DNA from 3 places in the Sporosarcina sp. P29 genome. Region 1 is predicted to be linked to each of the others. Evidence: riboswitches for the same ligand, from Rfam matches in the RefSeq annotation. Region 1 holds a riboswitch; each other region holds the start of a gene.
The links. A riboswitch is a leader RNA that binds a small molecule or an ion and turns the genes downstream of it on or off. The one in region 1 is predicted to bind cobalamin.
Positions count from the first base shown of each region.

Region 2: it holds a riboswitch for cobalamin, as region 1 does, so the genes downstream of both, CSV68_RS09695 (hypothetical protein) here and CSV68_RS15265 (DUF4430 domain-containing protein) in region 1, are expected to answer to the same signal.
Region 3: it holds a riboswitch for cobalamin, as region 1 does, so the genes downstream of both, CSV68_RS10080 (DUF4430 domain-containing protein) here and CSV68_RS15265 (DUF4430 domain-containing protein) in region 1, are expected to answer to the same signal.

Region 1 is NZ_PDYX01000028.1:9,375-20,299, reverse strand. It holds gene CSV68_RS15280 (hypothetical protein) at 1-347, shown strand, start outside; gene CSV68_RS15275 (IS30 family transposase) at 502-1,545, opposite strand; gene CSV68_RS15270 (5-methyltetrahydropteroyltriglutamate--homocysteine S-methyltransferase) at 1,978-3,084, opposite strand; cobalamin riboswitch at 3,664-3,805, shown strand; gene CSV68_RS15265 (DUF4430 domain-containing protein) at 3,961-6,042, shown strand; gene CSV68_RS15260 (prenyltransferase/squalene oxidase repeat-containing protein) at 6,061-7,896, shown strand; gene CSV68_RS15255 (DUF4430 domain-containing protein) at 7,906-8,460, shown strand; gene CSV68_RS15250 (energy-coupling factor transporter transmembrane component T) at 8,461-9,330, shown strand; gene CSV68_RS15245 (ABC transporter ATP-binding protein) at 9,303-10,925, shown strand, end outside.
Region 2 is NZ_PDYX01000009.1:53,654-64,578, forward strand. It holds gene CSV68_RS09670 (YqhG family protein) at 1-40, shown strand, start outside; gene CSV68_RS09675 (response regulator transcription factor) at 147-836, shown strand; gene CSV68_RS09680 (sensor histidine kinase) at 833-1,837, shown strand; gene CSV68_RS09685 (ABC transporter ATP-binding protein) at 1,941-2,702, shown strand; gene CSV68_RS09690 (ABC transporter permease) at 2,692-4,635, shown strand; gene CSV68_RS09695 (hypothetical protein) at 4,686-4,907, opposite strand; cobalamin riboswitch at 5,160-5,350, opposite strand; gene CSV68_RS09700 (MATE family efflux transporter) at 5,448-6,794, opposite strand; gene CSV68_RS09705 (GNAT family N-acetyltransferase) at 6,791-7,255, opposite strand; gene CSV68_RS09710 (TetR/AcrR family transcriptional regulator) at 7,316-7,876, opposite strand; gene CSV68_RS09715 (NAD(P)H-binding protein) at 8,076-9,512, shown strand; gene CSV68_RS09720 (GMC family oxidoreductase) at 9,607-10,925, opposite strand, start outside.
Region 3 is NZ_PDYX01000010.1:5,710-16,634, reverse strand. It holds gene CSV68_RS10095 (O-acetylhomoserine aminocarboxypropyltransferase/cysteine synthase family protein) at 1-396, shown strand, start outside; gene CSV68_RS10090 (glycine betaine uptake BCCT transporter) at 437-1,927, opposite strand; gene CSV68_RS17330 (hypothetical protein) at 2,297-2,473, shown strand; cobalamin riboswitch at 2,614-2,798, shown strand; gene CSV68_RS10080 (DUF4430 domain-containing protein) at 2,942-5,050, shown strand; gene CSV68_RS10075 (S-layer homology domain-containing protein) at 5,130-7,454, shown strand; gene CSV68_RS10070 (energy-coupling factor transporter transmembrane component T) at 7,537-8,415, shown strand; gene CSV68_RS10065 (ABC transporter ATP-binding protein) at 8,397-10,067, shown strand; gene CSV68_RS10060 (ECF transporter S component) at 10,043-10,741, shown strand; gene CSV68_RS10055 (hypothetical protein) at 10,853-10,925, opposite strand, start outside.

The DNA.
Region 1 (10,925 bases):
CTACTCAAAGATGGTCATATTTTGAAAACCTGTATAAAAAACATCTTGAAGCAGTTTGCCCTACCTGCAATGCTACTAGCGGTAATTTATACTTTGCCGACGATGATAAAATTGATGAAATAAACATAGTCTATATTCGTTGTGGAAATTGTAAAGAAACATTTAATTGTGATGATACAAGATTACGTGATTGGAGAGCTGGCACGGGTTTTCTTGATCAGGTTCTAGATGTAATCAAGTATGGCAAGTCATCTGTAATGGGATTTGCTAATGATGATTTGTCAGAAGAAGAGTGGTTACAATTTGTAACGGATTCAACTAATAGATTATATAATGATAACTTGTAAATGGGTGTATTTAAGCGAACGGATGTAATTGTTATGAAAGGAGTATCTTAATAAGTTACCTAAATTGCAATATTAAATTAGCCACTTAGATAAAATCCAGTGTATGTATGAAGGGAAATGTGATCCCTCAATTAACGGGTTAGTTTTGAAAATACTATGCTAACCTAGCCAACTCTTCTTCAAACAAAACGGATGGCTGTCGATAGTTCAAAATCTTCCTGGGCAACTGATTCAGTGTCTGATAAATACGTTGAATAGACTCTGTAGAGTAATCAGAAATCGCTTTTCCTTTGGGAATATATCGTCTGAGAAGACCATTGTGTCGCTCGTTAGATCCTCTTTCATACGGTGCGTATGGACGAGCGAAATAGACGTCCGTGACCCCTTGAAGGCTCTTTGTCAGATTAGAAAACTCGCTGCCGTTATCCGACGTAATCGTTTTGAATACTTGAGAAAATAGCTCACCAAAATCCTGTCGTAACTGGCTGATCGCAAAGTCCACCGAATCATGATCTTGATCATCTAGGAGGATGGCATAATAGTTTCTCGTTTTACGTTCAACGAGCGTCAATAATGCGTTGTCATCAGACTTCTGTCCTTCTACCGTATCAATTTCCCAATGACCGAATTCTTGACGGTTATCAATTTCAACAGGACGTTCAGCGATACCCATGCCCAGAATACGACGGTTTCTTCGGATGCGTTTCACTTTGGTGTTCCTTCTCAATTTCATCGGCAAGTCTATATTTCGAACGCGCAATACATCTAAATCAATATAGTTATACAGGGTTTTCGTAGACACAGTAGGTCGGTCTTTCCACTCTTCTTGAAGGCTTGTAAACCCGACGACTGCATCTGGTGACCAGTCTTGATCTAGGATTTTATCACACGCGAAATTGACAAATTCATTGGCTATAAGCAGCTTACTTTTTGCACCGCACTGAAGTCGATTTCGTTCATATATCGCCTGTCCTGTTTCAGCGAAATAAGCTGTATAGGATGTGCGCCCAGTTTTGAGCTGGGTCGTGGTTCCACGCTTTAATTCATTAGCGATTGTTTGATGAACGCGTCCTAAGCGTCTACCGATCTCTCGGTTGGTATGTCCATCCTTGTGAAGCGCCTCGATTTGACCGCGCTCAAAAGCTGATAGGTGTTTATTTTTACGGTTTTGTATGGTACTCTCAAGTTGTGCCACTATAAAACTTCCTCTCATTGTTAGTCTCGCAACTTCAATGATACACGAATTTTATAGTGGCATTTTTTTGTTTGAATTTAGGTGGCTAACTTGATTGTACAATTGGCCTCTTAATAAGTTATGAAGAAAAACATTCTTTATTTTGTTGCGGGACTCCTGACTTACTTCGTAGTTTCAACTCTTATAGAATTATTATGAAAACAAAGACTGATTGTACAATCGGGTGCGTTTGCGTGATAAGGACAGTGCATCAAACGGGCCAAATACTTGCATAAGAATTTGCATCCAATTCCTATATTGGGCTAATTAAAGGAGTTCAAATAAATGAATTACAGTTACGAGGAATTTCTTGAGGACCTAAAATAAACACACACGCTTTTCACATAAAAGTAAAGAGTGTGTGTGTTTTGACGTAGAATTGAAAGTTTTTAAGTATTACCAGATTTCTTTAGACAGCTTAATAATATGTTCCATTTTGTCCCATTGCTCTTCTTCGGATAGACTGTTTCCTTCTTCTGTACTTGCAAATCCACATTGTGGTGATATTAATAAGCGTTCTAATGGGAAATGCTCCGAAGCTGCTTTCACTTTTTCTTTCATCGCATTTGCATCTTCTAATTCGGGAGTTTTCGAAGTCACAACCCCTAATACCACTAGTGTATCCTCATTTTTGATGTTCGCTAACGGTTCAAAACCACCTGAACGTTCATCATCATATTCCAATAAGTACACATCATAACCTAGCTCATCGAAATACTTAGAAACAGTTTCATAACCACTTGTATATAAATAAGCAGATTTATAGTTTCCTTTACACATATGTGTCGCCACAATCATATCTTCTGGTTTATTCTTTAATGACTCTTTAATTACTTTTACAAATAAATCTGTTGTGTCTGTTAATTTTAATCCTGTGAAATTCTCCATAATATTTGCTAGTTTTGGATCATCCAATGCGGATAGGATACACTCATCAAACTGTAAATATCTACAACCAGCATCGTAGAATGCTTGAATAGCGTCTTGATATACTTTAATTATATCAGCTGCTAAATCCTCGATATTTGGATAGATTTCTTTTTCCTTTTCTGAAAGGACTCGTTGGAAAAACATGGTTGGTGCAGGAATCGTATACTTTGCAAATTGTGAACCATCCCCATACTTTTCAACTAAGTCGGCTAGAAATTTTAAATCATTTACCATTTCATGATTTCCAAACGAAATTTTATCTGTTACTTTAAAGGATTCCGCCCTAGTTGTTTGTCCGACAAAATCATAACCTTTTTCAACTGCTTCAAATGAAACTCCTCCTAAGCCCCAGAAAAAGTCATGCATAAACCAAGAACGTCTAAACTCACCGTCTGTAATTGCCTTTATTCCTAAATCAATTTGTTTCTTTACTAATTTTTCAATTTCTACATCTTCCACTTGCCGAAGATCCTCTGCCGTCAATTCGTCATTTATGTAGGCTTTTCTCGCATCTTTAATGGCATCTGTTCTTAAAAAACTTCCAACATGATCATGTTTACCGATGTGTATCATATTAATTATCCCCCTTATAAAAATAAAAATTTTCTATAGTATTTATTCCATTTATTCAATCCACTTAAAATTTACACTTCCAAATCTACTAGACAATAGCAAGTGGGATAGGGAGCGACATCATCAATGTAGCATTATCTGCATGTACTTACAAGACTAATCCAATCATTCTGAATATAACCAAGTGTCTGTCGGTGAGATCTTTCTTTATTTGATTATGGATTTTAACGTTTGGGATTTAGTGAATCAATATAAAATATATATAAATAAAACTAAGAAGGAATATGACTAGTTGAAAATATATATAAATGAAGAGGTAACAAATTTCCAACTAGTAGATATAAAAAATAATGTAAAATATGGAATTAAGGATTAACTTTTACTCAATTAAGGGGCGGAGTTGTTGTGTAAGAATTACTACGCCTCAATCGGGTTCACCGCCCGCCCATAGGACATGCGTCCAGATCATCGAGTTCCAACTACTGTAAAGGTAGGGAGCAATTGAAGTGTAGATAAAATAGCGCGATGTACTTACACCGTCTATTGATTTTACCCCGCAAAAACTATATGCTTAGTAGCAGTTACATAGAGTATTTTGGTTCTTTGTCTAGTATGCAAAGAGTAAATAGGAATCAGGTGAAAATCCTGAGCGGTCCGGCCACTGTAATAGGGAGAGTATAAGCCCTAAAGTCAGGAGACTTGCCAAAGTATGTAAGCATGACACCTTCCGGTAAAGGGTGATTTGTGTATCATTCAATTTGTGCAGTTTAATTATTGAACATACATGGTCCCCATCTCATTCAGGAGGTGGGGACTTTTTGAATTCAAAAACGCTGCGTAGATGAGACCTTTACAAATAAAGAAAGGACGAGTTGGATGAAAAAAACGAAGACAGCCTTCATGAAATATAAAAACTATATGTATTACAGCCTCATCGTTTTACTCCTATTTAGCACGATTACATATGCGACGATTTCTCATGAACAAGCCGCTACATTTAATTTCAATGAAAAAGTAGAGGCTTCTTCGCTGAAATTAGCTGGTGGGGGGAGTGATCCTTCCGACACCGAACCGGATCAAACTATAAAGAGTGATACCGATGAAATTGATTCATCAAAATCACAAGAACCGACTAATACAGACAAGCCAAAAGAGGAACCGGAAGAAAAGCCCCAAGATAATCAAAATATCCAACCGGAACCACAAAATCAACCACTCGACAAACCAGGAACTACCAATGCACCAGATAACACACCGAAAACGAATACGAATGACAAGAGCCAAACACCTGCGGGCAGCAACAATAAACCCCTACCAGAAAAAACTAAACCGAACACGAATCCAGAGATAGAAATTGTCGACGTCGCGGACCGACAAAATCGCTACTTTACGACGAACATTAAAAACAACGAAACAGTTACCGACCCACAATACGTCGTCACTGTAAACCACTTAAACGATTCACTCATTCCCCAGGAAATGAACGTGAAGCTAAATGGTAAGCAGCTGAATGACTTTACAGGCGGAATCACATTAATTGAAGGTATGAACGATATTCAATTCCAAGTTACTTACAAACAATCAGATAAGAAGGTACTCCGTGTCAGTCAATCGTATCGTGTGATGTTAAATAGTGACGACATCATCATTACGACGGACCTAAAAGATCAAACGGTGATTGAAGAGATACTGACATTCAACGCGACAGCTGCACAAGGTGAAAAAGATGTGAAGCTTAAAGTATTTAGTAATGATCAGGAACTTAAACCGCTAGCAGGAAATGCGTATTCAGCCACATTAGCTGAAGGAAAAAACACTCTTAAGCTCACCGCGCAGCTATATGGGAAGAAAGCGGAACAAATCTACACGGTGATTTATGAGAAAGAAAAAATCACTATTTTATTGAAAACCGACTTAAAAGACCAACAAGCAAATAGTGCAGAGTTTTCATTCTACGCGAAAGCGACCGCGAGTAAGGTGGATGTTCCCCTTAAGATTACCGTCAATGATCAATTGGCAAAATCGTTGGATGGCACGAATTATAGTGTGCAGCTAATCAATGGAACGAACACTATCAAAGTCGTTGGACAATATGAAGACGAACAATTGGAACGGCAGTATACAATCACCTATAAAGATCCGAATGTGAACGAAAAACCACAAGTCGATCCGGATGCACCGAAACTAGTGACCGATCTGAAGTCAGGTAGCACGGTCAAAGGGGATATTAAGACGATTAATGTCTGGCCGGTGACCGCTTCAGGTGAACGCATTCGAGGGAAAAACGTCCAAGTGCAAGTTAATGGGGAAAATATTCCATTCACCTGGGATGACAGCTCGAAAACGAGTTATAAACTGACATTGCAGACGGGACAAAACAACGTCACGATTAAAGTATGGGACGATGAAGGGCGCACGGTGACCGAAACATTCACGGTTACATCAGTAGCGCCAGCAGAAGACGGTGTCATCGGACAAGTAACGATCAGTCTAGAAGCTTCCGTATTAGGAATCCCCTATCTCATCAAGCCGACGAAGATGGATATACACCAAGGCGAAAGAGGTTCCTATATTCTGGATCAACTACTGCGCAATAATGGTTATGAATACGGTAAAACTGGAAACCTCGACAGTAGTTTCTATTTGCGCGACGTCAGTAAGCCAGGCATGTTGAACGGACTCCATATTCCTGATGATCTGTGGGAAGTAGTCGAGCAGGTGTCCACCACTTCAAATCGGGACATCTACTCACCAGACAGCCTAAGTGAATTCGATTTCGCTAACGGCTCCGGCTGGATGTACAGCGTCAATGGCGATTACCCGAACTATGGATTCTCGGACGCCTATTTCCTCGATGGAGATGTAGTGCGCGTTCGCTACACACTTCATTATGGTAAAGATATTGGCGGACATGATAGTTCAGGTGATAGCGAAGCGAATTGGAATAAAGAATGGTAAGGAAAGCGAAGTGACGGAATGAGGAATATCTATGCATGGCTAGTGACAGTTGTGATGATGACGGCAGTACTTTTGCCGTCTGTTGCGTTCGCGACACCTGAAAAAGAAGAATCGTTGCTACACACCATCGAACAAATCATTGCGTGGAAAAAACAAGATGAACATATCGCAGAGTCTGATCCGTTGCTGAGCAAGCCGTTTCTTGCGCATGCAGGGAACACAAACGGCGACTGGTATCCGATAGGCCTCGGCCGTATTGGCTATCCTGACGATTACCAGGCGTATCTTGCAGTCATCAAGAATAATGTGATCGAACGCTATAAAACGAAAGATCAGCTCAGCGATATGAAAGCGACGGAATGGCACCGGATTTCATTGGCGATATTGGCAGCTGGCGGTGATCCGACGGCGGTTGGGGATAGTAACTTGATCGCGGACGGCACGTATAACCGTGGATTGAAAACGTCTCTAGGTGCACAAGGTATCAACGGCTGGATCTGGGGGCTGATCACGCTTGACAGTATGCGTTATAAAGTGCCGGATGACGCGGATATGACAAGGGTCGAGATTATTAAAGAAATCATCTCACTACAACTGGAAGATGGCGGTTTTTCGTTCTATCAAGACGAAGCGGAGACTGATATGACCGCGATGGCGATCCAAGCACTCGCGCCCTATTACCAGAGCACGGAAGAATTCACTTATACACAAAAGGATACAGGTAAGAATTTTACGAAAACGATTCATGTGATTATCGACGAAGCACTAGCGAAGTTGTCGGATATGCAAACAGCAACGGGGGGCTTCAGCACGTTAGATGACGATAACGTCGAAAGTGCAGCACAAGTACTCGTTGCGCTAACGTCACTCGGTATTCATCCAGATGAAGACGAACGCTTCAAGAAAGGCGATCACACATTACTTGATTTCATTATGGACTATCAAATGGAAGACGGAGGTTTTGTTCACGCAAAAACATATAACGCGGACAATCCTTCTTCCTTACCAGATGAATCGAACTCGATGGCTACGGAGCAAGTTCTCTATGCACTTGTATCGCTCTACCGACTGGAAAATGGCTACCGTACAATGTATGATTTCCGTCCTGAAAATCCGCAAGAGATGAAGGAACAAATGGTAGAGTTGATGAAAAGTATTCAGAATATCGATGAACATACCGACGCCAAACAGCTTCAGCAATTGCTTGATACATATGAAAACTTCCCAATAGAGGAGCGTTCCTATGTCTACAACTTCCATAAACTCGCTGAAGCTGCAAAGAAGCAGTCGATCCAGCTTGATCTTCCTGCATTCAGCGAAGCGTATGAAGTCAATACGACTGGCAATGGAGTGATTGCACCGATCTATCAGGAGCAAACCGCGCCACGACATATTACCGAACAAGATGTAGAAAAAATGAACGTGATTCCTACACCTTTGACGACAGAGCATTATATTGACGTCGTTTCGATGATTGACCAGTTCGAACAAGCAGATAATAAAGGCGACTATGAAAAAGAATTGGCTCAGCTATACGAATATAAAAAAGAAATGGAGAAAATAGAAGCCGAGATCCAAAGCATTAATGATATAGTGCTCGATCAACTGTATCCATTCAATGAACTAACAAGCAAAGATCAAGACAATGTCGATGCGATTCTTACGCGATTTAATGCGTTATCTCCTTACGATCAAGGAAAAGTCTTGAACTATGAAGACCTCAAGAAATCAAAAACTCAAATTGATAATGCCGTGCGAGCAAAGCGAATATCATGGGCACTTGGAATCGTTGCAGTAGGTTTAATCATCGTAGTGATGAGTAGAATCCAAAAAAGAAGGCGTCAAAGAGATTAGAGGGATATAATGAAGAAAGATCTATTAGTTGTAGCATTCGTCCTCTTTATCGTCGGGTGGCTCGTCACGGGAACGAAGATTCAATCGGTAGAAGAGTATTACTTGACCCATATCGACGAAATTACGGAAGACTCGGAGACGGTGACCCTTGAAATACGCAGTGACACCGTTCTTGATTCAATGGATAAGTTGAAACCGGGTCTTGAGAAATATGTTGAACCAGACGGCGAGATCCTTAAAAAAACGGAGTACGTACTGCGCAGTGGCGATACCGCATTTGATTTACTCGACCGCGCAACACGTCATCATCGCATTCCGATGGAGTACCAAGGAGCCGACTACAATATTTATAACAGTATTTACGTCCAAGGCATTAATTATTTATATGAGTTCAATTGTGGTCCGTTAAGTGGCTGGATGTACAAAGTAAACGGCGAATTCCCTAGCCGTGGCGTTAGTCAATACGAGCTGCGAGACGGCGATGAAGTGGAGTTCCATTACACGTGTGATTTAGGTAGAGATCTAGATGGCTATATACGACAATCAAAGAAAGTAGGAAACTAGATGAGCGCATTCTCAAACTTTCACCCTATATTGCTACTTGTCTACGTTACAGTCGTTCTCGTCACGATGTTCAGCTCGTTTCATCCGATCATCGTGGCGCTTGCTTTGATCGGTGGCATTCTGTACTTCTTCATGCTGCACGGAATGCGGACAGCAAGTAAAGACGTAGTCTATTACTTTTTCGTCTTTCTACTAATTGCCACAACCTATCCATCGTATGTACATAACGGTTTCACCCCATTATTTTTCCTCAATGACCACGCGGTAACGCTTGAAGCGGTGACGAAAGGACTCGTTCTAGCAGGTGCTATTGTCGCCACGTGTTTTTGGACGAAGAGTTATTTCGAGATATTTACGACGAATAAAGTGCTTGCTGTACTGACACGAGTGTCCGCTAACCTCGGCATTCTCGTTTCCATGCTATGGCGTTTCATCCCATTATTTAAAACGAAATGGCATGAAAAGCAAATGGCACAACGCGGAATAGGTTTTTACAAAGTAAACAGCAGAGTGGAGAAGTTTCGTCGCGCGTTTGCACTGTGGCGCCAAACGCTCGTTCAGACGGCGGAGTTTGTTTTCGTGAAGCCGGATGTCATGAAGGCGCGAGGCTATGGCATGACGAAAGCGAGAACGCAGTATAGAGTGATGCGGTTCACGAAACGGGATGGCATGTTGACGATTGGACTCGTGTTATTTCTTCTCTACTATATCGGGTACTTCTCGCAACACCAGACGCAGTATTATCCCGAAATCAGTGAACAGACACTAGGCGCAGGGCATTACGTCATCATCGGCTTGCTTATGTTCTATCCGTTTATCTATGAAGCGAAGGAGAGTGTCAAATGGCGATACTTACAGTCGAAAATCTGAACTTCCGTTACGAAGATCAGCATGTGTTGCAAGACGTGTCTTTTTGGATTAAGCGTGGAGAATTCGTGACACTTTTCGGACCTACTGGTTCAGGAAAGTCTACGTTATTGAAAATGTTGAAGCGGGAAATGCGGCCGAGCGGTAAACTCAGTGGCACGGTGTATTTCAACGGTGAAAAAATTGATGACCTGCCTACGTCGACTACGGCGACTTCGATTGGCTACATGATGCAAAATCCAGATGAACAAATGGTCATGGAAAAAGTATGGCAGGAGTTAGCATTTGGTCTTGAGAATATGGGCGTATCGACGGAAGACATGCAGACAAAAGTCGCCGAAGTGGCCAGTTTCTTCGGTATTCAAAACTGGCTACACGATAGTATTAGTGACTTGTCAGGTGGGCAGAAACAACTCGTCAATCTCGCGGCAGTGCTTGCGATGGAGCCAGATATTTTATTGCTTGATGAACCGACCTCGCAGCTTGATCCCATTGCGGCTTCCGAGTTCTTGACACATCTTGAGAAAATCAATCGTGAACTCGGCATGACGATTTTAATTGTAGAACATCGGCTAGAAGAGTTATTACCGATGTGCGATCGAGTGTTGTTTATGGAAAACGGCTCGCTTCTATATGACACGACGCCTAAAGCAATCGGCAATTTTTTACTTAAACATCCGATGCTCGATGCACTTACAACAGCGATGCGTGTTTATTATAAGCTTGGTTTCCGTGATGAGACGCCGATCACGGTGCGCGACGGGATTGATTTCATTCGGCACTATCCACCGACCGTTCTACCGACGGAGCCGATGAGAAAAAAGCATCCACCTCTTATCACCGTAAAAGAGTTGTATTTCCGATACAATCGCAAGAGTGATGATCTACTCGCGGGATTAACGTTCACCATCCATCGCGGCGAAATCTTCACGATCGTCGGTGGCAATGGAGTTGGAAAGTCTTCGTTACTAAGGTTACTCGCCGGACTGCATAAGCCATATGCAGGTAAAGTATGGATAGATGACGTCGCAACTAGTAAGTGGAAAGGGAATATCATCTTATTGCCGCAAAACCCACAAGCGTTATTCATGCACTCGACATTGAAAGAAGAGTTAATCCACGCGGTCCCTGTGCAAAAATTGCCGAAAGAACAGAGGGAATCGACAGTAATAAGTATGATGAAACAGTTACATATCGAACATTTATCAAAGAGAAATCCATTTGACTTAAGTGGAGGAGAACAGCAGAAAGCTGCACTTGCGAAATTATTGCTGCATAAACCGGATATTTTATTGCTGGATGAGCCGACTAAAGGAATGGACGTCATGTCGAAGCAAGAAGTGATGCAGTTGATCCGAACGCTTCAAAAACAGAATATCACGACGATTATCGTGACACATGATATTGAATTTGCCGCAGAAGTCTCTACACGCGTCGGCATGCTGTTTGATAAATCACTCATCGCGATCAATCATCCGAAAACGTTTTTCACGTCAAACCGCTTTTACACAACCGCGGCCAGCAAGATCGCACGCGGATTATTTCCATATGCCATCACAGCGGAAGACATCGTTTCGGCTGTGAACTTGAACAACAGG
Region 2 (10,925 bases), on a different contig from region 1:
GGTGGATGTTGTGAATGGTGGGTTATTTTATTTAAAATAGAAATCAAAACAGCGCGCAAGTGAATCTACTTTCACTTACGCGCTGTTTTGAATCTGACTGTTTATAGGATAAACTAATAGCAATCAAGAAAAGTGTGGTGAGTTCATTGTTTACAATTATGCTAATCGAAGATGATCAAACATTATTTGAGGAAATAAAAGAACGTTTAACGCAATGGTCTTACTCAGTGGCCGGAATTGAGGATTTTGCAAATGTAGTGCAAGAATTTACGGAAATCAAGCCAGATCTTGTAATCATCGATATCCAATTGCCGAAATTCGATGGATTTCATTGGTGTCGGATGATTCGAACGCATTCGAATGTCCCGATTATCTTTCTATCTTCACGGGATCACCCGACTGATATGGTGATGTCGATGCAACTCGGAGCTGATGATTTCGTTCAAAAGCCATTTCATTTCGATGTACTGATCGCAAAGGTCCAAGCTATCTTACGGCGTGTCTATAATTACAATACCGATCAAGTGTTAGAAATAAAAACTTGGTGTGATACAACTGTCGATTTTGTGAAAGGTACGCTTACCAATGAGAACGGAACTATTGAGTTGACGAAGAATGAGATATATATTTTAAAAATATTAATAGAAAGAAAGAATGAAATTGTATCAAGGGAAGAAATCATTACAAGTCTTTGGGATGATGAACGTTTTGTCAGCGATAATACGCTGACAGTCAATGTCAATCGTTTACGTAAACGGATCGCAGAGATCGGCTTGGTAGATGTCATTGAAACAAAAGTAGGGCAAGGGTATATGGCGAAGGAAAAGCAATTATGATCCGGAAATTTATAAGAGAACGTGTTAGTTGGATCGTGTTCTTCATCTTCTTGCAATTGCTCGTGCTAGCAATGGGTTACTTAGACACAAGTGTTCCATTTTTGTCTACGGTCTATATAGTATTCATTTCCTGTTTATCTTTCATTATATTTATAGTCATGCGTTATGGAAAAGAAACGAGGTATTATAAACACTTAGAATCGTTAGAACCATCATTCGATCTAACTGCAATACCTGAAGCTAACAGTCCTTTCGAAGCTATTACTTCCGAAAGAGTTTCCAATCAAATTCAAGTGTTTAAAAATCAATTGGATGAATTACAAATTAGTTTAGAGCAAGAGAAAGATGACATGTTAAATTGGATACATGAAGTGAAAACACCACTGACGACGCTACAATTAATGATCGAACGCACCGAAGATCCTGCGCTACGCTCACAGTTGATGTATGAGTGGCTTCGCATCCATTTGTTACTCGACCAGCAACTACATCAAAAGCGTATCCCGTTCATCCAGAATGATTTATATATCGAAAAGACAGATGTGCAGAAGTTGCTATTTCAGGAGATAAAATCATTAAAGCAATGGTGTATGCAAAAGCGAATCGGTTTTGATGTATCATTGGAAACAGTAGACGTGCTGTCCGATGCAAAGTGGCTCGGCTTCATTCTAAGGCAATTGCTGACGAATGCAGTGAAATATAGTGAGGATTCGGACATACGTATCGGGAGTGCTAGCAAGGATGGTATCACCACGTTAACGATCGAAGATTTTGGGCAGGGCATCGCTTTAAGGGACTTATCACGTGTTTTCGATAAAGGCTTTACTGGAACAACAAACCATCAAAATCATTCTGCCACAGGAATGGGACTGTACTTAGCAAAACAAGTTGCGGAATCTCTCTTGATTACGATTAAAGTAGAGTCAACAGTAGGAGAAACTACGCGGTTCTCTTTGATCTTTGCAAAAGAAAACGAAATGATTCGTATAGCGCGTTTGTAAAAGCATGTGACAGTATCGTCACATGCTTTTTCTACTTGTCATATTAAAGGCAGGAGAAAAATCCGTACATTGATTAAAATAGAATAAACAAGGAGTGATAAATATGGTTATTTTACAAGCAACGAAAATCTATAAAACATACGGCAATAAATTCAATAAACAGGAAGTATTACGTGCGTTAGATCTTGAAGTAGAAAAAGGTGAATTCGTTAGTATCATGGGAGCATCGGGTTCGGGGAAAACGACTCTGCTGAACGTTCTTTCATCCATTGATCGCGTTAGCCAGGGAACAATCAGTATAGAAGGGCAGAACCTCAACGACATGAAAGAAAAGCAAATGGCCGAATTTCGAAAACGGCATCTAGGCTTTATCTTTCAGGACTATAACCTACTCGATACGTTAACAGTAAAAGAAAACATACTGCTTCCCTTATCGGTGCAGAAAGTTTCTAGAAAACTAGCCAATGAAAAGTTTCTTGCTGTGGCAGAAGAATTAGGGATTTCAGAAATTGCTACGAAATATCCGAACGAAATATCAGGTGGACAAAAGCAAAGGACATCTGCTGCCCGAGCATTTATTCATGATCCAAGCATCATTTTTGCGGATGAACCAACAGGCGCTCTTGATTCAAAGGCGGCATCTGATTTGTTAAACAAACTAAGTGATCTCAACACGAAGCGAAATGCCTCTATTGTGATGGTCACTCATGACCCACTTGCCGCAAGCTTTAGTGAGCGTGTCGTGTTTATCAAAGACGGACAAATTTATACGCAACTGAATAAAGGAGCCCAAACACGAAACGAATTTTTCAATGATATTATCAAAACACAAGGTGTTCTGGGTGGTGTGCAATATGACGCTTAACCAGTTAATCTTCCGCAATATCAAGAAAAATCTAAAGCATTATTATGTGTATATCTTTGCTCTGGTTTTTAGCGTAGGCTTGTACTTTTCATTCGTAACTTTGCAGTTTGATCCAGCATTGGACGAAGCAACTGGAGGAGTGAAAGGTGCTGCAGCAATTAAATCAGGTTCAGTTTTTTTGATTGTTATCGTATCTGTATTTTTGCTATATGCTAACAATCTATTCATTAAACGCCGCAGTAAGGAAATTGGATTATTCCAATTGATCGGGATGACGAAAGGAACTGTTTTTCGTATTTTAAGTGTCGAGAATTTTGTGTTATACATCGGTTCTCTCGTTGTAGGGATATTTTTAGGGTTTTCAATGTCCCGATTACTCATGCTGATTCTATTTAAGGTCACTGGTGTAATGGATGTTGCGACTTTGCGTTTCTCTTCAGAGGCATTATTTCAGACATTGGTCGTATTTGCGGCAATCTTTGTATTGATTTTGATTATGAATGCGATATTTATTAAACGACAAAGTATATTGTCTTTGTTCCGTGTGACTACTGTGACGCAGCAACGAGTGAAAAAGATGACAGTATTTCAAGCGGTCATCGGTGTGTTCGGTATTCTCCTCATAATAGTTGGTTATTATTTATCAGCCCGATTATTTAGTAGTGTGTTCCTCGTGAATCAGCTATTTCTAGTGATGATTGTCATACTCGCTTCCGTGATTGTAGGAACGTATTTATTTTATAAAGGATCGGTCAGCTTTATCTTTAACCTGATTCGTAATCGTAAAGGAGGATATTTGAACGTTAACGACGTACTATCGCTCTCTTCGATTATGTTTCGAATGAAATCGAATTCTTTTCTATTAATGATTATTACATCTTTATCTGCGCTATCTATAGCATTACTTTCGTTAAGTTATATCTCGTATTATTCAGTAGAGAAATCAGTAGAGCGAACTATTCCTGCTGACTTTACCATTCCTGATAAAACACGTGCAATGGAGTTTACACAGGCACTTGAAAGTAAAGGCATCGCCTTTACAGAGACAGCTATTGATCTATTGACTACACCTGTTGATTTATCGAGAGTTCTATCTATTCCGGTTGGGGATAGTCCAGATGTGAGTTATACCGATACAGAAATGATCGTCATTAGTGATGAAGGATTGTCGGAGATAGACGTAGCAGAAAAGGAAGTGCTCTTCGTCAACTCCGATAGTTTGACGGAAAACTTCATGAAATTCCAAGAGAATCAGCAAGTCGAATTTCAAGGTAAAGAGCATTTGTATGATCTGACACTAAAAGGGACGGAAAGGGTAGCAGTTCTCCCAACGCGTGTGACCTATGCTTTCGTTGTCGCGGTAGTGGATGATCAAGTATTCCAGGTAATGAATAAAGACAAAGATCCTTCTATTACATCCGAATTTACAGAGTATCATGGGGTGGATATTGACAATGAAAATGATGTGGAAAAAGCAAATGAATTATTTAATGAATTGGGGATAAACGACTGGGCAGGGCATGAATCGAAGGTTGAAGAAAGAATTGAACAAATGCAAGCTGCGGGCATGATCATGTTCATCGTCGGGTTCCTTGGCCTCGCTTTCCTTGTAACGTCTGGGTGCATACTATACTTTAAACAGATGGATGAAAGTGAAGATGAAAAATCCAACTACACCATTCTTCGTAAACTCGGCTTTACACAGACAGATTTACTTAAAGGGGTTCAACGAAAACAGCTATTTAACTTCGGTATTCCATTAATCGTCGGTCTTTTTCACAGCTATTTTGCTGTGAAATCCGGCTGGTTCTTATTTGGTACTGAAATGCTGACACCAACGATTATTGTGATGTTCATCTACACAGCACTTTATTCTATATTTGGTTTGCTTTCCGTATTGAATTATAAGCGTGTCATTAAAGAATCTCTATAACACAAGAACACCCCTGACACAAATCAAAGTCAGGGGTGTTTTACTATAAATTAGTTACTACCTACTAATTCAGCTACTACGATTTGATATGCTTTATCTAAATTAGCCAATTGTCTAGCTTTTTCTGCAGAGTTATTAGTGGAATCTTCGGATATTTGTTTCTTTACATCTTTTACTAGTATGGGAAGGGGGGTAGAGTGAGTGCTTACTCGATCCGACATCAGTGTATCCTTTAATAAGTTTGTAAAGTCATCAATTGTTTGATTGTGCATAGTTCATTCTCCTCATCGTGTTTTGTATTGGTTCGTTGACATGAAAAAACATCCGTCCGGTAAATACCTGGAAGGATGTTAAGTGGGAAGCCATGACGAATTAAACGGTTCAGTCGGATATTCATATATAGTGGATCGATAGAAGCTGTATCGAAGCCACCTATTGAATGTCCTGATCCCGTTTTTTCGTACGTCGGCTTGTGTATGATTGTTCATAAGCCGCACTTGACACCTCCTATCCGCGTAGGGTATTGGTGTGTACTGATCTAGGCAGGTCTCCTGGCTCGTCTTCAACGTATAATTCACCTTCCCATTTCCCTTGCGGTGAAACAGTGGTAACGAATTATACTCCAACTCACAGTTGCGGGACAGCATCGGTTTTTCACCGATTTCCCTTTTAAGCGTTTAAGAAAAATAAACGCACCTATCTCTAACACGATATTCAGTTGCTCTTTCAGTATATCACTATTATTTATGAAAGGAACAAAATAGCGCAGTATCCATATAGGATCTGCACTATAACTTTTGTCTGTAATCATGTTACCCACTCAGCGAATGACGAGTCGCGTTTCGTTGATATAAATATACTCCAACAAATACAATAAACTCAGACGCAGGGATAGATAGCCAAATACCATTTAGCCCAAAGAAGCGTGGTAAGATCATCAAGAAAATCAACATAATGATAATTTCGCGAGAAGCGGTGATCCAAGTGGCCATCCGTACATTGCCGACTGACTGATAATACGTCATCATCACGAAGTTTGTACCTGTGAATAAATAAGCAATGAAGAATAAATTAATTCCGGTAGTGGCCAAATCTCTGACGGCTTGTGGGAAGTCTCCGAAAATCGATACAATAGGGCCCGCTGCAAACTGGCCAACGAGGAAAAACACAGCACCTGCGATGACTACAGTAAGGGTGGCCTTTTTTACGGTTTCCTTCATTCTTTCTCGGTTGCCAGAGCCTTGATAATAACTGATCAGTGGCTGAATTGCACCACCCATTCCTAAGAATAGCATTAGCATGACACTGTGCACATAGTTCAAAATAGAGAATGCTGCAACACCTTCTGTACCAGCCATCCGTTCAAACGCAATATTATGTGTAATGGTAAAGAAAGAAATCCCTAACTCAGATAGAAAGCTCGGGAATCCGACAAATAGGATTGCTAAAAACAACTTTTTATTGAACTTTAAACGAATCAGTTTCAAGTTATTATTCTTCTTAAAGAAATGGGTGACCAGTACTAGCATGCCCAAAAAAGAAGCGATAATTGTAGCAATTGCAGCACCGGCAACGCCGTAATCTAAAATGAATAAGAACACATAATTCAAGATGATGTTCACGACAGAAGTCACAATTAGCCCCGCCATTGAAAGATTTGGTGCTCCGTCGTTCCGTACGAAAATACTAAATGTGTTCTCTACAGTAAAGATAAAGCCAAACAGTAAAATCACAAATAAGTATTCCGATACATAAGGGAAAGTGGTCGTATTCGCTCCTAGTGCGTACGCTAGCGGATCCCTAAAAATAAAGGCGGTCAAGCCTAGTATAATGGTGAAAAAGAATATAGAAAGAATCGCATGTGTGAAAATCGAACGAGCCTTCTGAATATCTTTGGCACCCATCGCCATGGAGTATTTTGTGGCGGCACCTATACCAATCCATAAAGAAATAGCAAAAAAGATAGTATAAACGGGAGCCGAAATTCCGACTCCCGCTAATGCTTCTGCACCCAATCGATTACCAACCATGATGCCGTCCGCCACAATATTGATTGCCATTAGTAACATACCGACAGTTGAAGGTATTAGGTAACGTAAAAAGATACGTCCTACTGGCTCAGTATCCAATTGATTGAATTTGGGTGAAGATGAATTCATTGCAAAGGACTCCTTTGAAGATCAAGTTCCATGATGAGGCAAGGGAATTCACCTACATCATCAATTTTTCCATTTAACTTAAAACCGAATTTTTCGTATAAATGCTGTGCGGCTTTATTACTTGGATAAATACTTAAATATATCTTGTCGCATTGATACTTTTCTTCCATTCTGGTAAGTAGGAGTTTAAGAAATCTGCTGGCATAACCTTTACCTTGATGATGCTGATCTATCATAAAACGATCAAGCCATACATTGCCATCTGCTTCACGTCCATGCATCGCATAGCCGACTAATTCTTCTCCATCATATAATCCAATGGATTTCCATTCTGGTTCAAATTGAGATTGTGCTAGTGAAAATGAATTGCTTTCAATAAAGTTCTTTTGGTTTTCGTGTACGGATAAATAGGCAACATCTTGCCAATTTTCATTCGTTACCTCACATGCGTGGAGGCTCATAATTCCATCTCGCTTTCATATTTTGTAAAACAGAAAAACTTTTAGTGTTTTATTAGTTTTTTAGTCGTCACTTTTCTTAATAAATCCAAACAACAGGATGTCCACAATAGAATCCAGTGCTTCGGTTACGGTCATGCGATTTTCGTAGAAAAACTTTCGATCAAGAGTGGAGTTCGTTGCATCTATAATCAATTTCATTAGTAACTCTACATTTTGATCGGCAATAATACCTTCATGAATACCTTGTTCAATTAATTCGCGCAGTTCATCCCATTCATGAAGTGCAGAGTGGACGCGTTCCCATTGTACGGGATGTGTTTTTTTCATCTGATCGAGGATTTGCCAGTTATAAAAATCATTATACTTTGGGATAACTGTAATGACTTTCTTGATCTTATCTACAAGTTGTAGTTCAGTGTCTTTCATGATGATATCGGTTTTTTCATCAAACTCTTGTAATGTCGAGTCAATAATCGCATCTAAAATTTCCGTTTTTGAAGAAAAATTTTCGTATAACGTTCGTTTACTGATGCCCAGTCTTTTCGCTAGATCATCCATTGTGAACTTCATACTTTTCTCATGAATTTCTTCGAGGAAAGCTTTCATAATACGTGCTTTCATTTATCGTACCCCTATCTTTATACATATCAAGTAAAACTTAAAAAACAAATATAGTTTTCATCGTTCATTTTATTATAAATACTTTTAATGAAAAAAGCAAAGACTACTGCTTAAAAGTAGTATTAATTAAATATATAGGCTTATAAAACTCTTGGAATGGGTAGTTTTACTGTATACGTACAAGAGAGGGTGAGATTGTATGGGTGAAAGGAAATTGGTTGTAGCTGTAGCTGGCGCAAGTGGTTATATCGGCAATAATCTATTGAAAAAACTTAAAGGAAAAGCTAAAGTGATTGGTCTGTCACGAAATGGTGATCAGAGGCAGAATACGGAAGATATAGAATGGCGTTCTTGTGATCTATTTTCTATGAAAGATGCGGAGAAGAGTTTAGCTGGTGCTGATGTCGCGGTTTATCTCGTTCATTCCATGCTGAAATCAGCGAAATTATCTCAAGGAACTTTCGAAGATATGGATGTAATATTGGCAGATAATTTTGCACAGGCGGCAAAAAAACAAGGGATTAAGCAGATTGTCTATTTGGGTGGGATTATTCCAGATGAAGATGAAAAAGATTTATCACGGCATTTGAAGAGCCGCTTAGAAGTGGAACGTATTCTACGCTCGTATAACGTTCCTGTCACTGCATTACGTGCAGGGCTAATTGTCGGTCCGAAAGGTTCTTCTTTTCCGATTTTGTCGAAGCTAGTTAGACGGCTTCCTATAATGGTTTTACCTAAATGGACACGTTCCGATACACAGCCGGTCGCACTGGATGATGTGATGAAATCATTAAGCTCATTAATACTAGACTTTGAACCTGCGCAACGATCTATCGATATAGGTGGTCCCGAGGTTATGACGTATAAAGTTATGATGGAAAAAACTGCAGAAGTAGCAGGAAAATCTTCACGAATGTTGGATGTTCCATTCTTCTCGCTAAGTCTATCAAGGCTTTGGTTGCGTCTGGTGACACAAACACCGAAAGAAATTGTCTATCCATTGGTGGAAAGCTTAAAACATCCAATGGTTGTGAGTCCGAAACATTATATGGAAGGTATTAGTGACGGTGAAATTCCATTTATTCAAGCGGCAAGAGAAGCGCTTGAAGCAGAAAAGAAAGAAAAAGAAACACCGAAAAAGAAATCACCAATGGGGCCGCTTAAACAGGATGTACGATCTGTACAACGAATCGCGTTGCCTCATAGCTGGACAGCTGATGAGACTGCACGTTATTACGTTAAGTGGCTTTCTACTTTCCTTAATCCTTGGGTCAAGACGGAAGTAGACGACCAATTAAACTGTCGCATCGGTTTCCTAGGCGATCGAACACTATTAGAACTTAGTTATTCTGCTGATCGTAGTACAAAAGATCGCTCGCTTTACTATATAACGGGTGGATTATTAATGGATCCTGATTCCAATGAACGTGGCAGAATGGAGTTTCGAAAAATTCCGGGGTCAAATGAAGTAATCATTGCCATTCATGATTATCTCCCTTCCATTCCATGGTTTGTTTATTACGTAACACAAGCCAACATGCACGCGTTTGTCATGTCTTGTTTCCGTCAACATATGTATAAGTTGGGTGCAATTGAACGTGATCGATTAGGAATTGTCGCTTCTAATGTACGATAAAAAATCCAGATTCGCAGTGTTGCACTGCGAATCTGGATTTTTGATTATTTGAATTCAATAAGTACATAAATAGACGATAGAACCAGATGTTTTGTTAGGCGTTTAAAGTCTTTTGCTTCGCTTCTGCAAGCTGACCGCCATTATTTAAATACTTCTCTACACCTTCTGCTGCCCGATATGCCAATGCGCCAATAGTTGAAGTCGGATGATGTCCACCGAATTGAGGAAATGCGGAACCACCTACTACGAATAAGTTGTCCATCTCCCACATTTGAAGATAGTTATTCACTGCAGATGTTTCAGGATCCGCCCCCATAATAATTCCGCCTGCGTAGTGACCACCTGAATAGATATGATCGAACTCTTCAGGCACTTCATCCTCGTCAATGATATCGGCACCCATTTCTTTCATGATTTCACTACATTTCTCGATTCCGAATTTCGCCATATTTCGATCGTGATCCGTGTAACGATTCGTTATACGTAATAGGGGATCTCCGTATTCATCTTTGTATGTTGGATCCAAATCTACGTAGTTATGCCACCATGACATAACAGCAGGTGTATACCATGCGACTAGCGAACGATTCGCATAATGGATTGAGTTTTTCTTGAACTCAGGTCCCCATTTTGGTGTGCCGCTTGGGACGTGGTTCGTAGAAATAGCCCCATCACCGTATTGACGCATTTCGATACCGCCGCCGTTTATGAAGTCTACATTAGAGTGATCAAAGTTATCACCCGCAAAGTCACTCATAGTACCACCAAGAGCACCTGCGCCCATGTAGAGATTGAACTTTTTCTTTTCAAAGTACCCTCGAGCTCCAAGGAATGTGATATTGAATTGTCCATTAAAGTTACGGCCGATTGTTCCTTTGCGTGTTGTTGGATCATACTGTGTTCCGATTTTAGAGAGCATTAACAAACGATTGTTAGTGAAGGAAAATGCCCCCAACACGACAACGTCCGCTGGTTGTTCATATTCAATTCCTGTACGTGTATCAGTGAACATAACCCCGGTTGCTTTACCATCTTTATGCAGAACACGACGTACTAAAGAATTGGTCCGGATTTCGCAGTTTCCAGTTTTGCGTGCAGTTGGAATAACTGTAGCCAATGGATCTGATTTAGCCGTGAAATCACAGCCGTACATCGTACAATATGAGCAGAACATACAAGCATTTAATTTTTCGCCGTCTGGATTGGTATACGCTTGTGATAAGTTACCGGCAGCAACTTGGAAGGGATGATAACCCATTCTCTCTGTCGTTTCTTTAAATAATTTTACTGCCGGTGATGCTAGCATAGGTGGGTTAGGGTAATCACTTGAACGCTTGTCACCAAGTGGATCGGGCTCACCTGAAATTCCAGCGGTTTTCTCCCACTTATCGTAATAAGGTTCCATTTCATCAT
Region 3 (10,925 bases), on a different contig from region 1:
AATGAAAACGCGCAAAAGGTTGCGGCCTTCCTGCAAGAACATCCAGCTGTAGAATGGGTAACCTATACAGGTCTAGAAGATCATCCAACGGCGGAATTGGCCAATAAACATTTGAAAAACGGGTATGGCTCAATAATCGTATTTGGTATCAAAGGTGGACGCGATGCAGGAAGACAAGTCATCGACAATGTAGAAATCTGGTCTCATGTAGCGAACGTGGGAGATGCAAAATCACTAATCATTCATCCGGCTTCTACTACTCATCAGCAGTTGTCCGTAGAAGACTTGAAAAATTCAGGCGTCAGCGAGGAGTTAATCCGCTTGTCTGTAGGGTTAGAGTCAGTAGACGACATTATCGCAGACTTGAAACAAGCAATCGAAAAAGCCTCAAACTAATAAAAAAATGAACACTACGCATGTGCGCAGTGTTCATTTTTTATTTTCGTTTTACTTTTTTTCGCTCTTCTTTTAAGGATTTGAATAGCGAGACGACCATCATGATCAGTATGATGGAGAATGGTAAGGCGGCTATGATGATGACGTTTTGAAGAGCATCCAACCCACCAACATATAATAGAATAATCGCAATGGAAGACTGAATGACACCCCAGACAACTTTTAAGTTATTAGGTGGAGTCAATGAACCATATGACGACTGCATGCCGAGTACAAATGTTGCTGAATCCGCTGATGTAATGAAGAATGATGTGATCAGCAAAATAGCGACAACTGAAATGACGAATGACCAAGGCAATCCACTGAACATCTCAAAAATCGTCAACTCTGTTGCAGTTGAGGCTAGATCGATAATGCCTGCCTTTTGTGTTTCAATAGCTGTCGTACCAAATGCTGAGAACCAAATGGCGCTCAATACTGTCGGTACAACAAGCACACCGATCATGAATTCACGAATTGTTCTACCTTTCGAAACACGGGCAATGAACATGCCGACAAATGGTGACCACGCTATCCACCAAGACCAGTAGAATAGTGTCCAGTCATTCAACCATGAACGATTTTCAGGTGTAAGTGGTGCTGTACGGAAACTCATACGAATGAGGTGCTCTAAATAACCTCCGATAGAATCAGTGAACATATTGAAGATCAGCAATGTTGGACCGAGTGCAATGATAAAGACCAACAGTGTAAGAGCTAATACCATATTTGTATTTGATAAAATACGAATACCTTTTCCAAGACCGCTCCATGCGGATATTAGGAATAATACAGTTACGACCCCAATAATAATAAATTGAGACCAGAAACCGATCGGTACACCGAATAAGTAATTCAAACCTGCGTTGATCTGGACTGCTCCAAAACCAAGTGATGTTGCGACGCCGAAGACAGTAGCGAAAACTGCAAAGACATCAATGACGGTTCCGAGTTTACCTTCTACACGATTACCGAAAATTGGACGAAGTGTAGCAGAAATCAATCCAGGCTGACCCTTGCGGAACTGGAAGTAAGCTAGTGCTAAAGCGGTCATACCGTATATGGCCCATGCGTGGAAGCCCCAATGGAAAAATGTTGAACGCATCGCTTCTTTATACGCTTCTTTCGTTTCAGTAGGTGCAGTAGCTGAACTTACTGCATAATGTGAAAGAGGTTCTGCAGCTCCATAGAACACGAGTCCAATTCCCATACCGGCGGAAAATAGCATCGCAAGCCAAGAGAACATAGAAAACTGCGGTCTATCACTGTCTTTCCCCAATCGAATCCTGCCGAGTGGACTGAATATCAAATAAACTGAGATGAAGAATAACATAGAAACTGTCAGCAAGTAATACCAGCCGAATGAATCAGAAATGAAGTTTCTTATAACGAGCGTGACAGCCTCAAAGTGATCGGGAGCAATTACACCATAACCGACTGCCAATACGACCGCTGCTAATGTAATATAAAATGTTGACGATACTTTTTTCATAGGTCCTCCTTTTTTGAATGTAGTTTGTGAAATGAGCTAAGTACATAATCGAAAAGCACAATAAAATTGCACACATACACTTCACATTACCCATTTAATCGCCCATGTAAACGCTAAATAAAAGGCGGTTTGTTGACAAAATCATTACTAGTGAAAATAAAAAAGACGAGAAAAATTCCTTCTCGTCCAATATGTAAGTTGGTTCTGTAGCGCAATTCATTTACTTGCCCATAGTCATTAGCTTGTGCTTGTGTCAGTATACATGAAAGTTGAGGGTGATTTCCAGCTAGAAGAACAATTTCCTTTCATACACCAAGAACCGTAGCCATGTTATACTATAGAAACAAATGAAATGAGGAGGGGATTTTCGTGCAATATTCACAACCTAAGATGCTTCAGCTCGTAAAGCATAGCCCAGAGTTAAACAGGCGATTGAAAGAGATTATGAAAGAGCATGAGCTAGAGAAAAGCTTTGCATTGAAAGCACTTTATCATGCAGAAGTGAAAGATGGCGGAGTCTATCAGCGGGATTATCAGGAGCTGTAAGCATTCACTCACTTATATAGCACGTGATGAAATAAATAATATTTACAAAAAGACCGATGAGAGATTCTTTCATCGGTCTTTTATACTATTCTTTTGAAATAATAAAAAGTAGCAGGTGAGCATGTGATATACTAATGTAAAATTGAATAGAATATTTTGGTTCTTTACATTATTGTAAAGATGAAAAAGGAAACAGGTGAAAATCCTGTACGGTCCGGCCACTGTAAATGGGAAATATCTTCAAAACACCACTGGTGAAATACTGGGAAGGTTGAAGATGTGATGATCCATAAGTCAGGAGACTTGCCAAAATACCATGCGTTACGCCTCCCAGGAAGAGGTATGCATATTGTATTGGATGTAATAAGTCATTAACTGAAGTCCGCTTATACATAGTGCCCTTGTCTCTTTCTGGAGGCAAGGGCTTTTTTACGTTCAATTACCAAACTAGGATAAGGGGGAAATCATTTGTTTAAGCGTTATGTATCTATCATTGCAAGTGTTTTACTAGCAGTAACGATGCTGTTACCTGCAACGAGTTTAGTTGCTTTAGCGAATTCGGATGTTCAACAAAGTAATATAAGCCCGCAAGCCGCTAACTACTTAGTGGATGTCGAAGTAGAAGGTTTATCGGGGGGAATTTTAAAAGAAGCGGTTCAAGTTACAGAAGGACAAAATGCATTAGATGCATTGAAGAAGGCACTGAATAGCCAGAGCATAAAATATACTGTGCAAGAAAGTGATTTCGGGGCGTATGTAACATCAATTGATAATGAAGAAGCAGGAACATTAGGCGGTTGGGATGGCTGGAATTATACAGTAAACGGACAAGCTCCTTCTGTTGGAGCCGCTGCTTATGTCTTGAAAAATACTGACGTGGTGAAGTTCTTCTATGGTCGTTGGGCCGCTATGTCTACGTCTACACAGGTTATAGAACATAGTGATAATCCCGCAATTACTGTGAATCTAATAGGAGATACTTTTACGTCAGCAGCGCTAGAGACGGCGAATTGGACTGTCGAACCATCTAATTTAACAATTTCTACAATCACCCAAAATACGGATCAGCAAATTACAATTCAATTAAAAGGCAAAGTGGAACGTGAAAACCTCTCACTAGTTGCAACAGAAGCAGCTGTGGTAGGGAAAGCGGCAGATGCATTACAAATTACAGTAGTTGCGAGTCAAGAACGCGTACCTGAAGCAATTAAGAAAGTCACAGATTATATACTGAGTAAATCTGTTTCGAGCGAATGGACGGCAGTTGGTTTAGCAAAAGCCGGAGCAACTGTACCGGAAAGTTATGAAGAAGTATTCGAACAAAATGTCCAACAACAAATCGTTGCGAACTTGGAACGTCTAAAAATAACAGATGCAGAACGTTTGACGATAGCGGCAGCAGCGATAGGGAGAGATCCTAAAAATATCAATGGTATCGATTTACTGGATAAAATTTATAACAGTATAAGTATTAGAAATGTTGATACGATGACTCGCCAAGGAACGAATGGTTTGATTTTTGCATTAGTTGCACTCGATACGAAAAACTATGAAGTTCCAAAAGATGCAAAATGGAACCGCGAAAAGATAGTTGAGGCTCTTTTAAGCTATCAAAGGGCTGATGGTGCGTGGAGTTTAGCTACAAGTAATACAGGGACTGCGAGTTATGATATGACAGCAATGGCTCTTATTGGATTAGCTCCATACAATGAGCAACCAGCTGTTAAAAAAGCTGTCGAGAAAGCAGTTACTTTCTTGTCAGAAAGCCAAGGTTCTACTGGTGGATTTAACGAAACGTTCGTAGGTGGCATTTCTAGTGAAGCCACTTCGCAAGTGATCATTGGACTGACAGCAAATAACATCGATCCCCAAGGAGAACGTTTTACAAAGAATGGCATCAACTTGATCGATCATTTGTTAAGCTTCCAAACAGAAAATGGGGGCTTCAAGCATACTTTAACGGGTTCGACAGACGGAATGGCTACAGAACAAGCGATTCAAGGTCTTGTAGCATTTGATTTATTTACAAAAGGTGAAGGGCGTTTATATGACTTCTCAGAAAAATCAACGCAACTTGAAGTTTCAAGTCATTCAACTCTTCAAGGGATTCTTAATGACAGCCTTCTAAAGGTGCAGAAAAATAAAAATGAAATTTGGTCTCCTATTTTTATTGAAAACACGGAAATGATTGAAGGATATTATGTTGTGCAAGCTGGAGAAAATGGAACGAAGAAAGAAACGGAAATTCCTGAAGGAACGAAAAAAGTATTTATTGTAGATAATGATCGTCCATATCGTTATTTCGATGCCGAAGTAGTAGAACCTTCTCATACGTTTACAGTCACGTTCAACAGAGAAATTCAAGACTCGAAAGTGAATTTAAATAAAATCTATGTAGAAGACATTACAGGCAAGCGTGTGCCAGCCACAGTGAAAGCAAACGGTGTAACAGTTACTGTGACACCTGAAACAGACTATATGGAAGGTCAGTTATATTCTTTAGTCGTAATTGATCCAGTCTCTGCAGAAGGAATAACAATAAAACAATCTGCTCGTAAATTATTCATTATTAAATAAGGAGGTATGCTTTATTTCTATCATCAAAAACTTCACAAAAATAACAGCAGCATTCGCATTAGCGAGTGCCGCTATCCTCATGCCGGTTGCACCTTCATTTGCAGAGCAGCCGACACCGATTTATGAAAATCAAGCAACGCAGACGCTGCAACATTCCATTACAATTTCTAATACAGAAATCCCTATGCCGTTGTCTACCGTCGAAGTACAGGAAGGCGATACGGTTTTAAGTGTATTGAAACGAAATGTTGAATCAAGAGGCATTCAAATGGAATACAGTGGCGGAGAAGGCGCGACTGCATATGTAGAGGGGATAGATAATGTATATGAATTCGACCGCGGACAAGGCAGTGGTTGGATGTACAGCGTCAACGGTATCTTTCCAAATCGCGGAGCGGGCGTCATCAAGCTCATCCCTGGCGATAAAGTGGAGTGGAAATATACGACGGACTTAGGTAAGGATCTAAACGCTGATCTATTTCCTTTCCGTGAAGACTTGGAGCCGAAGATTTCAGTGTCAGGAATTACTTCGGGAGCAACAGTTACGAAGTCTAGCCTTTCATTCCAAGTACATGCAGCGAGTTATTTCGGAACAGCACTTCAACCGACAGTCACCGTAAACGGCAAGCCGGCAGTTGTGACAGGAAACACAGTAAATGCGCTATTGCAGAGTGGCGAGAATAACATCGTCTTACAGGCCGCGGATGCGAAAAATGATAAAGTGACAAAATCAGTGAAGGTGACATATTCACCAATCGCTAACCCTGAACCGAACCCGTTACCAAATCCAGTTCCAAATCCAAATCCATTACCGAAGCCTCCGGTAATGAAACCAGATCCAACACCCGAAACGCCATCAACTAAAGATTACTCAAAGCTTGTTACTTCAGCCATTAACCAGGCGAGTGCACAAATGCTTGCAGGACCAATCGATAGTGAGTGGCAGGCAATCGGACTTGTGAAAGCGGGCAAGAAAGTACCTGCTTCTTATACAAATGAATTCTACGAACATTTGCAAGACCAAGTGATTAGTAGGTCCGGCAAAGGTCGTATGAAGATTACGGATGTACAACGTTTAACGATGGCCGCTGCAGCAATCGGTATTGATCCGATGAATGCAGATGGCAAGGGCTTTAACTTAATCGATAAAATTTTAAATAGTGAAAAGCATATGACGGGTGCGGATAGCCTGACATACCAAGGCAATAACGGGATCATTTTTGCGTTGATTGCCCTTGATACAAAAGGTTACCAAGTGCCAAGCAACTCGAAATGGACACGTGAGAGCCTAGTTGAAGAGCTATTGAAATATCAGAAAGATGACGGATCGTGGAGCTTGTCAACGAGTAAAGAAGGCTCAACAAGCTATGATATTACAGCGATGGCATTGATTGGAATTGCACCTTATACAGATAAGCCGGAAGTTCGTAAAGCGATGGATCGTGCAGTGAAATTCCTAGCGGATGAACAAGGTCCAACTGGTGGATTCGACGAAGCGTTCGTTGGAGGTATTTCAAGCGAAGCGACATCGCAAGTTATCATCGGTCTAACTGCAAATCAAATTGATCCACGTATACCGATGTTTACGAAGAACGGTATCAACTTAATTGATCACCTGTTAAGTTTCCAAACATCTGACGGTGGCTTCCAGCATACAGCAGGAGATAGCCGTTCGAATGCAATGGCAACGGAGCAAGCATTGCAAGCTTTAGTAGCATTTGATTTGTTCACGAAAGGCAAAGGTGTATTGTACAACTTCACGGAAGTACCTGTCATTCCGTCGCCAAAGCCAGATCCTGAACCAACACCGGATCCAGATCCGAAGCCAGATCCAAAGCCAGATCCAAAGCCAGAACCGAATCCAACTCCACAGTTTACGGATATTCAAACACACTGGGCAAAGGATTATATTAATCAAGCAGTGGAGCTAGGGATTGCGAGTGGCTATAAAGATCAAACGTTTAAGCCGAATCAATCACTGACTCGTGCGCAAGCGGTATCTATTTTGGTTCGTGCATTAGATTTGAAGACGGACAAGAAAGCACCATTCCCTGATATACAAAAGTATGCCTCAAGTACACAAGGAGAAATTGCAGCTGCGTATCATCATGGTTTGGTAAAAGGAAAAGACGGTAAATTCATGCCGGCACAAGAAGTGACACGTGCACAAATGGCGCTTATGTTATACCGTGCGTATGAAGTGAAGAATGGCGAAATGTATAAGTTCGAACAAATAGCACCTTTCCGTGATATTCGCTTATACAATATGGAAGCTGTGAAAGCAATGAGCATGCTATATGATTTGAAGATGGCAAAAGGGGAGAACGGCAACTTTATGCCAAGTAACTCAACGTCTCGTGCACATGCTATGAAAATGTTAATGGAGTTTTTGAATACAAAATGATCACACAATCTTGCACCCGCGTGGTGCAAGATTGTCTGTCTTTAACGTGTAGTAGGTTGAGGGAGTAGGAAGGGGAAGGGTTATGGGCAATGGAATACAGGCAATTCACCCTTTCGTGATGTTTTTTTATTATATTTGCCTTGGTTTTTTTGCGATGTTCTTCAATCATCCGATCTTTTTACTAGCCGGTTGCCTGGCATTAATTGCGGTTAATTTATCACATGACGGTGGACAAGCGATGAAGCAGTGGACGCCGTTGATGATGACTATGACTGTGCTAATTATTGTGATCAATCCCTTGATTAATTCAAGAGGGACGCATGTGTGGTTTGATCTCTTTGGAAAACAAGTGACACTAGAAGCGATGCTCTATGGTGTCGTGACCGCAATGTCGTTGTTGATGATTCTTCTATTATTCGTTTCATTGAATATCGTCCTGAACGGTAATAAATTATTATACATTTTTGCAAGAATTCTACCGAGGACTGCATTTCTGATTATGATGTCCATCCGTTTTGTGCCATTGCTAAAAAGGCGATTGACTGAAATTCAGGATGTTCAGCGTCTGAAGGGCATGACGATGACACAAGGAACATTGCGTGAGCGTGCGAAGAGCGGAATGTCGATGTTACAAATTCTACTATCGTGGTCTTTGGAAGAAGCTGTGGAGACAGCAGATTCTATGAAAGCACGAGGATATGGATCCGGTACAAGACGTCCGTATATCCCATTTCGCATGACGAAGTCTGATAAACGTTGGTTGAGTTATTTACTCGTAGCTTTCGTCATAGGCGGCACGGGTGGATTGTTGGGCTATGGAAAGATCATTATTTATCCGGAACTTGGTACATTGCATCTATCATTGCTTGATTGGGTCGTCTTCGCTTGCGGCATGGCTGTCGCACTGTTTCCAGTATTTGTAGAAGGGAGAGAACAACTGAAATGGAATTATTCAATTTGAATCACGTCTCGTTTTCTTTTCCAAACACAGATCAGTATGTGCTAAAGGACATTTCACTTTCCGTCAATGAAGGCGAGTTCCTTGTTATTGGAGGCGCAAGCGGTAGTGGTAAGACGACTTTATTGAAGTTATTGAAGAGGGAATTGACGCCGACAGGAAAACTTGAAGGGGAAATTCTCTATAAAAATAAGTTGATCCATGAGTGGGGAGAGCGGCAGATGGTCGAGCAAGTCGGCTATGTGTTCCAGGATCCAGACAATCAAATCGTCATGGATGAAGTGATGCAAGAGATTGTTTTCGGGCTAGAGAACTTAGGGTACTCTACATTTGAAATGCGTAAACGGGTAGCGGAAATGGTGCATTTTTTCGGAGTGGAAGACTTGCTGAGCGCAAAGCCTTCTGAGTTGTCGGGTGGTCAAAAGCAATTATTGAATCTACTGTCGGTACTCCTTATGAAGCCGCGTGTGCTATTGCTCGATGAACCAACATCACAACTTGATCCGGTAGCAGCAAAAGAGTTGATACTGATGCTTGAGCGTCTGAATAAAGAAACGGGCATGACGATTGTTTTAGTCGAACACCGTTTGGAAGAATTATATGCGGTGGCGGACCGGGTCGTACTGATGGAATCAGGTGAAGTTCGGTACGAGGGAGACAGTCGTCAAGTCATTGGAGCGTTATATGCGGATTGCGCAACACAGTTCTTTCCGTACTTACCTGCATTCGCACGGCTTTATATGGAATTCGAAGAGATGCCTATCGTTTCGGCAATTCCTTTGACGGTGAAAGAATGTAAACAGTGGATCGGTCGTGACGAGCATGAAATAGTGCCTGTAGAGGCGCAATTAAATCAATCGAAAGAGCGATGGATACTTGAGATGGACGATGTGTTTTTTCAGTATCAAAAGAAAGCACCATTCGTCTTGAAAAGTTTTACGTTACGCATCCCGAAAGGTCAGTTTTTTGCGATGGTTGGAGGAAATGGCAGTGGAAAGACAACTGCTTTACGCGCAAGTCTCGGCAGTATAAAACCGCAACGTGGCAAAGTCTATTTGAATGGGCAGGATATGAAGAAAATGAAGGATTCTGAGTGGCTTGGAAAAATTGCGTATTTGCCACAAAATCCGCGAACGTATTTTGTCCAGCAAACGATTGAAGAAGAAATGCAAAGTATTGGTGAACGTTTGAAACTACCTGATTTAACTAAGCGGATGCATCATTTACTCGAAGCATTCGACATTTCCCATTTACGTACGCGTCATCCGTATGATTGCTCAGGTGGAGAAGTCCAGAAAGCGGCACTTGCTTGTATTTTGTTAGGTGAACCCGAGATGTTGTTTATCGATGAACCGACGAAGGGAATGGATCCTGTTTCCAAGAAGCATTTAGGTGAGTTATTGTATAGTTTGCAGCAAGACGGACTGACGATTTTCATGGTGACGCATGACATTGGCTTTGCGGCGAGTTATGCACAACGGTGTGCGATGATGTTTGACGGAGAAATTGCGGCGGACGGTACACCGGATGAATTATTCAAAGGCAATTATTTCTACACGACGGCGATTAATCGTGCGACGCGGGAAACGAAACAGCCTGAAGTTTTGACGTATGAGGAGGCTGTGGCGACATGGGCCGTTCGCGAAAGTATTTAGTAATTGTTTCATTTGTATTATTATCTTTGCTTGTCGTTTCAATCGTGTTCTTTCATTATAGAGCGTATTTGTTACTTAGCTTGATCATGATCGCGGCCATTATGATTCCGTTTTTCGCCCGTTTTGAGTGGCGGGATGTAGGGGGAAGAGAGGTCGTCTTGCTAGCGATGCTTGCAGCGATTGCGGCAGTTGGACGTGTTCCATTCGCTGGACTACCCAGCATTCAGCCGACTTCGTTCATCATCATTATGGCGGGGTTAGTATTTGGTGCGGAGTCGGGCTTCATCGTTGGAGCGGTCGCGGCGATTGTCTCGAACTTCTTCCTCGGTCAAGGACCTTGGACTCCTTGGCAAATGTATGCGTGGGGCATGATGGGAATGACTGCGGGACTATTGCGCAATACAGCATTTATGAGGACGCTGTGGGGAAAATGTACATTTGGTTTCGTCTGGGGCTATATATTCGGCTGGTTCATGAATACGTGGGTCATTGTTGGGAATATTGAAGCATTGTCTTGGAAATATGTTGCTGGAATTTTTGCCTCGAGTATCTACTTCGACCTTGCGCATGCCTTATCCAATGTGTTTTTCATTATCGTATTTGGAGCAAGCTGGATGAAAATCTTAGAGCGTATTCAGCGAAAGTATGGATTGCTGTATGATCAGCCGGGATAACTAGAATACAAAACACACAAAAAAAGAGTAGCCAAAATTGGCTGCTCTTTTTTTGTGTGATGAATGAAAAAGAATGATTGTATTCGATAACTATGCGTTTTCCTTCAAAAATCATGAAGGATTAAATGGTTGATTACCTTCCGTCTGCTTATTCTTCTTTGAATTCGTTTTATTCTTTTTAGCC